DNA from 2 places in the Kineococcus sp. AC630 genome. Region 1 is predicted to be linked to the other one. Evidence: riboswitches for the same ligand, from Rfam matches in the RefSeq annotation. Region 1 holds a riboswitch; the other holds the start of a gene.

Region 1 (5,681 bases):
GGTCCGCGACGGTGCTCGACGTCGCTCCCCGCGGGGAGGTCGTCCGCGTGCGGGCCCGACCGGACGCGCCGGCCGGTCACGACGTCCTGGCCGACATCACCGTCGCGGCGGCGGCGGAACTCGACCTCGTGCCGGGCGGCCCGGTGCACCTGGTCGTCAAGGCGACGGCGGTCCGGATCCTCGCCAGCGCCTGACGACGACGGCTCGCCCGTTCCGCCGACCCAGGGGAGCTCGCACTGCGACGATCGTCGGACGCGGGGTCTCTCAGGGTTCCCCTAGGTTCGGGGGATGCTCGTCCTCGACAAGATCACCAGGACCTTCGGGGACCGTCTCGCTCTCGACGGCGTCAGCATCAGCGTTCCGGACGGACGCATGGTGGGTTTCGTCGGGGCGAACGGTGCCGGGAAGACCACCACGATGCGGATCGCCCTCGGCGTGCTGGCCGCGGACTCCGGGACGGTGACGTTCCGCGGTCAGGTGCCCGACCTCGCCGTCCGCCGCCGGTTCGGCTACATGCCGGAGGAACGCGGTCTCTACCCCAAGGGCAGGTTGCTGGAACAGCTGGTGTTCCTGGCCCGGCTGCACGGGGTGGACCGCGGGGTCGCCGCGAAGCGGGGCCAGGACCTGCTGGAACGCCTCGGGCTGGGTGACCGGTCCGGCGACAAGCTGGAGTCGCTCTCGCTGGGGAACCAGCAGCGGGTCCAGGTGGCGGCCTCCCTGGTGCACGACCCGGAACTGCTGGTCCTCGACGAACCGTTCTCCGGTCTCGACCCGATCGCCGTCGACGCGATGGCGGACCTGCTGCGGGAGAAGGTCGCGGCGGGGGTGGGTGTCCTCTTCTCCAGCCACCAGCTCGACCTCGTCGACCGGCTGTGCGACGAACTCGTCATCCTGCACGCCGGTCGGGTCGTCGCCGCGGGAGAACCGGAGAAGCTGCGCCGGGAACGGGCCGGATCGCGCTTCCGGCTCGTCGCCGACGCCGACCTCGGCTGGCTGGACGACGTCCCCGGCGTCCGGGTGCTGGAACGGCGTGCCGACGGGACCGTCCTCGAACTCCACGGTGATCCCGACCTCGACCAGCGGGTTCTCGCCGAGGCCCTCCGCCGCGGCCCGGTCCGCTCCTTCGCCCCGCTGCTGCCCTCGTTGTCCGACCTGTTCCAGGAGGTGTCCCGGTGAACGCCCAGTGGTGGATCATCGCCCAGCGCGAGATGACCGAGAAGTTGCGGGACAAGGGTTTCATCTTCTCGACCGTCCTGCTCTTCGTCCTCGTCGCCGCGGCCTCCGTCCTGCCCGGGGTGATCTCCGGAGGTGGCGACGACTACGACGTCGCGGTCACCGCGCAGGCGCAGCCGCTGGTGGTCGCCCGGCCCGGTGAGGACCCGGACACCCGGATCGAGCTGAAGGAGGTCGCCGACGACGCGGCCGCCGAGGCCGCCGTCCGCGCCGGTGACGTCGACGCCGCCGTGGTCGTCGGGGACACCAGCGCCGTCATCCTGGGTGACCGCAGCGTCTCGGACACCCTGGCGGGCGTCCTGCGCGCCCGGATCGGTTCCGCTCAGACCGTGCTGGGTTTCCAGGCACTGGGGGTGGACCAGACCGAGGTCCAGCGCGTCCTGTCGTTGCCGCCGCCGTCGACGCGACTGCTCGACCCCGACGCGGTGGACCCGTTGCTCGTCTACTTCCTCGGCCTCGCGTTCGCACTGCTGTTCTTCCAGATCGTCGTCCTCTTCGGCTACTCGATCGCGCAGAGCGTGGTGCAGGAGAAGCAGACCCGCGTCATCGAACTGCTCGTGACGACCGTCCCGGTGCGGCAGTTGCTCATCGGCAAGATCCTCGGCAACGGGATCCTGGCCTTCGGTCAGATCCTGCTGCTCGTCGTCGCCGGGGTGGCGGCCCTGCGCATCGCCCAGCCGGAACTGCTGGACAGCATCCCGGGCATCCCCAGCGCCGCCGCGTGGTTCCTGGTCTTCTTCGTCCTCGGCTTCGCGATGCTCTCCTGCCTGTGGGCCGCGGCGGGCGCGATGGCGAGCCGGCTCGAGGACCTGCAGTCGACGGCGACCCCGGTGCAGATGTTCGTCATGCTGCCGTTCTTCGCCAGCTTCCTCGCCAACGAACCCGGTCCGCTGCAGACCGCGTTGAGCTACATCCCGTTGTCCTCGCCGATGGTCATGCCGAAGCGCGTGGTCCAGGGGGACGTCGCCCTGTGGGAACCGTTGCTCTCGCTGCTGATCATCGCGGCCACCGCCGTGCTCTTCGTCACCGTCGCGCGCCGTCTCTACGAGAACAGCCTGTTGCAGACCGGTCGGTCGCTGGGTTTCCGGTCCGCGTGGAAGAAGGCCGTCTGAGCCTTGCGATGATGGTCCGGTGAGTGACGAGGTCCAGGAGCAGCGGGTCGTCGGCGTGGGGCCCTGGGAGGGGACCTGGCCCGACGACCCGCGTTTCGACCCTGAGCTGCTGCTCGAGGGTGACCGGCGCAACGTGGGTGACGAGTACCGGTACTGGTCCAACGCCGCGATCGTCGCCGACCTCGACACCCGCCGGAACCCGCTGCACGTGGCGGTCGAGAACTGGCAGCACGACGCGAACATCGGTTCGGTCGTGCGGACCGCGAACGCCGTGAACGCGGCCGGTGCGCATGTCGTGGGCCACCGGCGGTGGAACCGGCGCGGCGCGATGGTCACCGACCGGTACCTGTCGGTGCACCACCACGCCGACGTGGAGGCCCTGGTCGCCTGGGCCGCCGAACGGGGGCTCCCGATCGTCGGCATCGACAACGTCGAGGGATCGGTACCGCTGGAGACCTACGACCTCCCGCGCGAGTGCGTGATGCTCTTCGGGCAGGAGGGTCCCGGACTGACCGACGAGGCGGTCGCGCACTGCGTCGACGTGCTGGCCATCGCGCAGTTCGGCTCGACCCGCTCGATCAACGTGGGGGCGGCGGCGGCCGTCGCGATGCACGCCTGGGTGCGCCGGCACGTCTTCGACCAGCGTCCCTGACGCTGGTCGGACCACCGTCCGCGATCGTGCCGGGGACCCCTGCACGATCGCGGACGGGAGGGGTCAGGGGAGGACGAGGACCTGGCCGACGGCGATGTGCGCCGGGTTGTCACCGATGAGGCCGCGGTTGGCGTTCCACACCGCGACGTACCCGCCGGCGACACCGTTGTTCACGGCGATCCGGTAGAGGGTGTCGCCGGGGGCGACGGTGTAGGTGCGGGCGGCGGGCGCCGGAGCGGCTTCGACGACGGCGACCGGCGCGGGGGCCGGAGCAGGCGCGGGGGCCGGAGCGGGAGCAGGCGCCGGGGCGGGAGCGGGAGCCGGGTGGAGCAGCGCGGCCTCCTGGCCGACGGGGTCCGCCGAGCCGTGCAGGCCGAGACGGCGCGAGCAGGACGGCCAGGCGTTCCAGCCCTGGGCCGCGAGCACGCGCTCGGCGACGACGATCTGCTGCTCGCGGGAGGCCTGGTCGGCGCGGCCCGCGTACTGCCCACCGCCGAAGCTGAGCCAGGTGCGCGGGTTGAACTGCAGCCCGCCGTAGTAGCCGTTGCCGGTGTTGATGTGCCAGTTGCCGCTGGACTCGCAGTGGGCGAGCGCGTCCCACTCCTGCACGGGAGCGGCCGAGGCGCTGGAGACGGGGCCCAGCAGAGCGGCACCGGCAGCGCCGGCGGCGAAGGTGGCCAGCAGGCCACGGCGGACGAGACGGTACGGGGCGCGACGGATCGCAGACATGGTTGGCCTCCAACGCCTGCGAGGTCAGCTGTCGGGTTCGGGTCGAAGGTGTGACCCGGCCGCGCGGACGCGGCTTCACCCCGAGGACTCCGCAGCGGACTGCGGTGGTCCGAGGAACCTTGGGTCCCCCGCTCCTGCCCACGGGTTCTGCATCCGGCGCGGTGGGCAGGACTCGGCGTCTCCGCGACGTGTCCCCGAACGGGCTCAGGGACGGGCCGACCGTAACAAGCGCGAGGCCCGGCGTACACCGTGCCGTGTCCGCACCGTCACGTGAACGTGCACGAAACCCCTGATCAGGCTGGTGGGCGACGCCCGCGTGTGGCGCAGATCACGCCCCGGAGCGCTCGGATCAGCTGTTCGCGAGCAGTTTCGCGACGGCTTCCTCGATCCGGGGGGTGAAGTCCCCGGCCCGTTCACCCTCGCGTCCGTGCAGCGGTTCACCGAAGGTCACGTGGATCGGCGGACGCCCCTTCACGGGCCAGTTCCGCTTCGGCGGCATCGCGTCGTAGGTCCCGCGCAGGGCGATCGGGACGACCGGCACCCCGGCCTCCAGGGCCAGGTACGCCGCACCCTTCTTGAACGGGCGCATCTCACCGGTGTAGCTGCGCCCGCCCTCGGGGAACATCACCAGGCTCCAGCCGTCGGCGAGCAGCTGCGAGGACGCGCTCGCCCCCGCCGTCCCGCGGCGTTCCAGCGGGAAGGTGCCGATGACCAGGCCCGACGGGGCCGCGCGCCACCACACGTCGAAGAAGTAGTCCGCCGCTGCGGCGATCGCGATCCGACGGCGACGGCGCGGTCCGAGGGCCTCCAGCAGCACCGGGGCGTCCAGGTGCGAGGAGTGGTTGGCGACCAGCACGGCCGCGCCGCCGAGGCGGTCCAGCACCTCGGCGTTGTGCACGTGGACCGTCACCTGCGAGCGGAGGACGGGGGTCATCAGGACCCGCTGCAGCCCGGAGCGCACCGCCGTGGCCGGGGCCGAGCGCACCCAGTCGTTGCGGTGGACCGCCCGCCCGGCCTTGTCCTCGGGAGCAGACCCGGAGTGCTTGCGCAGCAACGGCAGCGCACGCACGATCCGCGTCGGTCGGGGGATCCCCATCAGCCTCGCCATCCTTCGGTCCTCGACACCGGCGGTCCGCATCGACTGCTCGACGGTGTGGAGTGCACGGTTCGCATCCTGCCACGTCGACCCCCCGGGGAGCCTTCCGGCACGGCTCAGTCGGTGCCCGCGAGCACCTGCTGCGGCACCCGCAGCCGCCGCGCGGGCGAGCTCGCCGCCCAGTCCGCCACCGGCCAGCGCGAGGCGCGGGCCACCCGGAACAGCGGGACGTCGGGCGAGACGGCCGTCGGGTTGCCCACCGACTTCAGCAGCGGCACGTCGACGTGGGAGTCGGCGTAGGCGTAGCTGGCGGACAGGTCCGCCCCCTCGACCTCGGCGTAGCGGCGCAGCCAGGCGGCCCGTGCCTCCCCGACCAGGGGTGGGGACTTCAGGAAGCCGCTGGCCCGACGGCGCCCGCCGAGGTCGAGCTCCTCGTCCAGATCGGTGCAGACGACCTCGTCGAAGAGGGCCGACAACGGCCGCGTCACCTGGCGCACGTCCCCCGTCATGAGGATCGTCCGGTGCCCGGCGTCGCGGTGACCCTGGATGCGCCGCAACGCGTCCGAGGAGACCTGCTCCAGGAAGCGCGGCGCGTGCACGTCGTCGACGTAGGCCTCCAGCAGGTCCAGGTCGACGCCCGCGTACCCGCGGAAGAGGGAACGCAGGAAGCTGCCGCGGTCACGCCGTTCGGCGGCGATCCACCCCGGCAGGTGGCGCATGATCCGGCCGAACTCCGCGACCCGCGCCGGGGCGTCCAGCGCCGAGAGGCGCAGCGTCAGGTACGAGTCGACGACGGTCCCCGGGATCAGCGTCCCGGCGAGGTCGAAGACCGCGAGGACGGGAGCCGACCCCTCGGCGA
Region 2 (5,681 bases), on a different contig from region 1:
ACGACAGGGATGGTCAACGCCGCGATCGACCTGCCCGCGGCCGCGGGCCACGGGGTCCTGGTCTGCGGGACGGGGATGGCCGGCACACCGACGACCGCGACGCCGACGGCCGAACTCACGTGGGCCCTCGTGCTGGCCCTGGCCCGGCGGGTCCCGGCCGAGGACGCGGGCCTCCGGGCGGGGCACTGGCAGCTGGGCGTGGGGCTGGACCTGGCCGGGCTGACCTTCGGCACGATCGGGCTGGGCAACCTCGGCCGCCGGGTCGCGCGGATCGCGCAGGCCTTCGACATGGAGGTCCTCGCGTGGTCGGAGCACCTCGACCCGTCGCAGGCCCGGGAGCTCGGCGTGGAACCCGTCTCGAAGGCGGACCTGCTGCGCCGCAGCGACGTCGTCTCGGTCCACACCCGGCTCTCCGAGCGCACCCGCGGTCTCCTGGGTGCGGCGGAACTGTCCGCGATGAAGCCCACGGCGTTCCTGGTGAACACCTCGCGGGGCCCGGTCGTGGACACCGACGCGCTCGTGGCGGCCCTGCACGCGGGGACGATCGCCGGGGCGGGGCTCGACGTGTACGACGTCGAACCCCTGCCCCTCGACCACCCGCTGCGCGAGGCCCCGAACACCGTCCTGACCCCGCACACGGGGTACGTGACGCAGGACTCCTACCGCCGGATGTACCTCGACGCCGTCGAGGACGTCACGGCGTGGCGGGCGGGCCGCCCGGTGCGGGTGCTCGGCTGAGCTTCAGTTGACCCTCAGTTGACCCTCAGTTGACCCTCAGTTGACGAGGACCCGCCAGGACCCCTCGCCGAGGGCGACGACGTCACCGTCGGAGAGCTGACGACCCCGGCGGTCCTCGGGCTCCTCGTTGACCGTCACCTCCCCGGCCTGGAGGACCTCGCGAGCCTCCCCCCCGGAGTCGACGGCGCCGGCGAGCTTGAGGAACTGCCCGAGGCGCACGATCCCGGTCACCTCGACGTCGATCGTCTCCACCGCCACCTCACTCATCGACGGCCAGCGCGGTGAGGACACCGGCGACCCGATCGGCCTCGGCCCGGGTGAGGCGCTCCGGCACCAGGACCTCGACCCGGGTGCCGTCGGGCAGCGGGATCGTGTGCATCAGCATCTCCCGCCCGCCGGGGACGACCACCTCGGCGTCCTCGGGAACCTCGGTCCCGGTCGTGGTCCGAGCCCCCGGGGTCGAGCCGAGGAACGCCTTCAGCCGGTCGATGCCCTGTTCTGCGAGGCGTTCGGCCCCCGGGTCCAGCCGGCCCTGCTTCAGCAGACCCCGCAGCACCGCGTCGATCGACTCGCCCTGCCTCTTGTTCTCGTCCATGCCCCCAGCGTCGCACCCACCCGCGCCGTCCTCGTCATCCGCAGGGCGGAACCCCGGACGCCGTCCGTCGTCCTGCCGGCGGGGCCGAGGTCAGGCGGCGGTGGCGAGGTCAGGCGGCGGTGGCGAGGAACTCGTCCCAGCGGGGGTCGGGGGTCTCGGCCCCCCGCACGGCCCAGGACGCGCCCCGCGGGGCGGCGGGCCGGAACGGCATGCTCCACCCCATCTCCTCGGGTGTGCGGTCACCCTTGGCGTTGTTGCAGCGCACGCAGCAGGCGACGAGGTTCTCCCAGCTGTCCGGGCCGCGGCGGCTGCGCGGCAGGACGTGGTCGACGGTGCTCGCGTGGCCGCGGCAGTAGGCGCAGCGCTGGTGGTCGCGTCGCAGGACGCCACGCCGGCTGACCGGGACGACCTGGCCGCGCGGGACGCGGACGTAACGCGTGAGCAGGATGACGGAGGGCCGTTCGAGGCTCATCGTCGCGCCGACGACGGGGTCGGCGTCGGCGAGGACCACCGACGCCTTCCCGGCGAGCACGAGGACGAGTGCCCTGCGGAAGGACACCACCGCCAGCGGTTCGAAGCCGGCGTTCAGCACGAGCGTGCGCACATCCACCTCCTGGGACGACGAGAGGCGCCGTCCCCGGTGGGGAGGGCGCCTCTGAGAGCGACGACGTGCACATGGTGGTGGTGCACGTGGTGGTGGTGCTCCGCGTGCTGCTGGAGGGCGTGGGGCACCACGGTGGCTGTGCCGCCGTGACGCCTGGTCATCGGACCTCCGTGGGTGCCGTCGTCGTTGACGGCACCCTACGTCGCGAGGGGTGGTGGAGTCAGCAACTTTCCCGTGAATCCCACCGGGCGCGCCGGAACCGGGGAGGTGACCCGGATCGGCCGGGTCGCGAACGCGAGAACGGCGCCCGCCGCACCACCGTCGGAGGCGGGAGCCTCTCACGGTGGACGCGACGAGCGCCGTTCCTGCGTGCCCGAGCGCCGATCACTCGCCGATCGGTGACGTACCTCGATCAGACGGTGGCGGCGAGGCGACCGAAGGTGACGGCGTCGCTCCAGATCGCGCGGAGCTGGACGGGCTTGCCGGTCCGCGGCGCGTCCCACATCATCCCGCCGCCCGCGTAGATGCCCACGTGGAAGGCACGGCCGGAACCGTTGCTGAAGAAGACGAGGTCGCCGGGGACGGCGTCGCCGCGGGAGATCGTGGCCGCGGCCGACTTCTGGGCGGCGGCGGTCCGGGGGATCTCGACGCCGACCTGGCGGTAGACGTAGCTGGTGTAGCCCGAGCAGTCGAAGCCGGCGGGGGTGGTACCGCCGTAGACGTAGGGGACACCGGCGTAGTCGTCGGCCACGTCGAGGATGCGCGCACCCAGCGAGGCCTGGACCGGGGCGGGCGCGGGAGCCGGGGCCGGCGCCGCGACCGGAGCCGCCACGACGGGCGCGGGCTCCGGCACGATCGCGTTCTCCGCGACGCTGGAGGCCACGACCGGGACGGCGTCCGCGGTGCGGGTGGCCCGGGTGAGGACCGGGGCGGCGACGATGACGGGCGCAGCGGCCGGGGCGGCAGCGAACGTCGCGGTGCTCGACAGGGTGCTCACCGTGGCGGGGGCCGACACGACGCCGACGGCGGTGGCGCCGAAGGCGGCGGGGACGGCGGTCGCCACCGAGGCGACGCTCGAGCCGACGGCGGCCGGGGCTGCACTGGTCACGGCGCTCGCGGGGAGAGCGACGGAGACGAGCAGACCACCGGCGGCGGCGGCGACCGCACCTGTGCGGACGGCACCGCCGGCGGTGCGGGCGACGCTGTCGGACAGGTCGGTCAGGGGGGTACGGGCACGAACGGCGGCGCGGTGGCGCGCCTGGACGCGAGTCGTCAAGGTGGTGGCCTCTCCGACGCCTGCGAGGTGAGCTGTCGGGTTCGGGAGGGAGTATCCCCCGGCCGGTTCGCACCGGCTTCACCCCAAGGACTCGGCGCGACCAGGTGGTCGTGCTCCGCCCGGGAAACGTGGTTCCCCCACCCCTGCCATGAAATGTCTCGGGGGACCTCGGCGTGGTGGCAGGGCTCGGCGTCCACGTGAGGGCATCCGCGTGCGCTGTCGAGGATGCGGGTGGACCATAACCCGATCCACGGTCGAATGTCACGACCCGGTGACGAACTGGTGCCGGGGACGTGACGACGCGTCGGGCTTGATCTACGGAGAGTGACGACTGGGAACGAGAAGCGGACGACGCCGGGGGCCGAACGGGTGACGTCGGCCTTCACCCTCCGTCACAGATCACCCGCGGGAGGGCGGGCAGGCGGCTGTCCGGGCTGTTCCCGGGCCCGGAACCCCGCGTCGTCGGGGGGTCCCGGGTCGGGGCGGGGTCAGCTGAGCGCGACGAAGATGTGCGACGCCTCGGCCGACGTGAGGTCCACCACACCCTCGCCCACCGCGACCTCGACGCCGGAGGCCGACGACTTCGCGACGACCTCGACCCCGGGGACCAGGCCGGCGGCGTGGAAGCGGGCCAGCAGCGGGACGTCGGTCTGCAGCGGTTCGCCGAGGCGCCGGACGACGACGGAGCGTCCTTCGAGCTCGGGGCTGCTCAGCGACTGCACGCCGGAGCGGAAGTCCTCGGTAGAGCACTCCTCCCCCAGCTCGTCCAGGCCGGGGATCGGGTTGCCGTAGGGCGAGGAGTGCGGGTGGTCCAGGATCGCCACGAGGCGCTTCTCGACCTCCTCGGAGACGACGTGCTCCCAGCGGCAGGCCTCCTCGTGGACGAGGCTCCACTCCAGTCCGATGACGTCGGTCAGCAGGCGCTCGGTGAGGCGGTGCTTGCGCATGACCCGCATCGCCTTCTGCTTGCCGGCGTCGGTCAGCTCCAGCCGTCGGTCGGTGCCCACGTGCAGCAACCCGTCGCGTTCCATCCGCGCCACGGTCTGGGAGACCGTCGGGCCGGAGTGGTGCAACCGCTCGGCGATGCGAGCGCGCATCGGCACGATGCCTTCCTCTTCCAGTTCGAAGACCGTCTTGAGGTACATCTCGGTGGTGTCGATGAGATCGCTCACGGTGCCCATCATCGTTCATCGCGACCGGTGGTCGCACCCTTGACCCCGGGGCGTTCGGGGCGTGTTCGCGCAGAGCGTCCGACGGGTCGGGGCGCCACCTCCACCGGGCCTCCACCGGGCGGGGCGGCGGACGCGCGGATAGCGTCCCGGCGTGGCCGCCCGCGAACAGGACCGTGACCCGAGGACCAGCGTGCTCTGGTTCCGTCGGGACCTCCGCCTCAGCGACCACCCGGCGTTGCTCGCCGCGGCGGCGGAAGGGTCGGTGCTCCCGCTCTTCGTCATCGACCCCGCGCTCTGGAAGCCCTCCGGGGACGTCCGCCGCGCCTACCTGCTCCGCTCGCTGCGGGCGCTCGACGTGTCCCTGGACGGCAACCTCGTGGTCGAAGCGGGCGACCCGGCGCAGGTCGTGAACGACGTCGCCGCACGGGTCGGGGCCCGCCGGGTGCACGTCAGCGCCGACGCCGGCCCCTACGGCCGTCGGCGCGACGACGCGGTCGCGACGGCCCTGGCGGGTCACGACCGTGAACTGGTCCGCACCGGGACGCCCTACGCCATCGGGCCCGGGACCATCCTCAACGGCTCCGGCAAGCCGTTCCAGGTCTTCACCCCGTTCTCACGCGCCTGGAACGAGCACGGCTGGCCCGCGCCCGCCGCCGATCCCGGTGACGTCGACTGGGTGCACGACGGTGCGGGGGTCGACGGCTCCCACTGGCCGGCCGAACCGGACCTGGGCGACCTGGAGCTCCCCGAGGCCGGCGAGGACGCCGCCTTCGCGCGCTGGCACGACTTCCTCGACGGCGCCCTGGCCGACTACGACGGCGAACGGAACCGCCCCGACCACGACGGCACCTCCCAGCTCTCGCACGCCCTGAAGTGGGGTGAGCTGCACCCCCGGACCCTGCTGGCCGCGTTGCGCGCGAAGCGGTCGGTGGGGGCGGAGACCTACCGGACGGAACTGTGCTGGCGGGAGTTCTACGCCGACGTGCTCTGGAACCGCCCGGAGTCCGCCCGGGAGTACTACCGACCGCAACTGGCGGCCATGAACTACGAACCCGTGGGTGAGTCGTTCACGGCCTGGGCCGAAGGGCGCACGGGGTTCCCCGTCGTCGACGCCGGGATGCGCCAGCTGCGCTCCGTCGGGTGGGTCCACAACCGGGTCCGGATGATCGTCGCGAGCTTCCTCGTCAAGGACCTGCACGTCGACTGGCGCTCCGGGGCGCGGGAGTTCATGCACTGGTTGCGCGACGGGGACCTCGCCAGCAACAACCACGGCTGGCAGTGGGTCGCGGGGTCGGG

What was found. Region 1 has a riboswitch for cyclic di-AMP ahead of AC0I8G_RS03785 (transglycosylase family protein). Riboswitches for the same ligand answer to the same signal wherever they lie in the genome.
Region 2: linked by a shared signal. The riboswitch ahead of AC0I8G_RS22560 (C40 family peptidase) and the one ahead of AC0I8G_RS03785 (transglycosylase family protein) in region 1 are both predicted to bind cyclic di-AMP.

The regions. Positions count from the first base shown of each region.
Region 1 is NZ_CEEDMJ010000003.1:32,505-38,185, reverse strand. Features, by position in the region: gene AC0I8G_RS03805 (sulfate/molybdate ABC transporter ATP-binding protein) at 1-194, shown strand, start outside; gene AC0I8G_RS03800 (ABC transporter ATP-binding protein) at 289-1,176, shown strand; gene AC0I8G_RS03795 (ABC transporter permease) at 1,173-2,345, shown strand; gene AC0I8G_RS03790 (TrmH family RNA methyltransferase) at 2,365-2,997, shown strand; gene AC0I8G_RS03785 (transglycosylase family protein) at 3,061-3,726, opposite strand; cyclic di-AMP (ydaO/yuaA leader) riboswitch at 3,725-3,895, opposite strand; gene AC0I8G_RS03780 (lysophospholipid acyltransferase family protein) at 4,076-4,834, opposite strand; gene AC0I8G_RS03775 (SDR family oxidoreductase) at 4,939-5,681, opposite strand, start outside.
Region 2 is NZ_CEEDMJ010000028.1:13,011-18,691, reverse strand. Features, by position in the region: gene AC0I8G_RS22580 (D-2-hydroxyacid dehydrogenase family protein) at 1-738, shown strand, start outside; gene AC0I8G_RS22575 (RNA-binding S4 domain-containing protein) at 775-990, opposite strand; gene AC0I8G_RS22570 (hypothetical protein) at 998-1,333, opposite strand; gene AC0I8G_RS22565 (HNH endonuclease) at 1,443-1,937, opposite strand; gene AC0I8G_RS22560 (C40 family peptidase) at 2,350-3,213, opposite strand; cyclic di-AMP (ydaO/yuaA leader) riboswitch at 3,216-3,397, opposite strand; gene AC0I8G_RS22555 (metal-dependent transcriptional regulator) at 3,702-4,385, opposite strand; gene AC0I8G_RS22550 (cryptochrome/photolyase family protein) at 4,537-5,681, shown strand, end outside.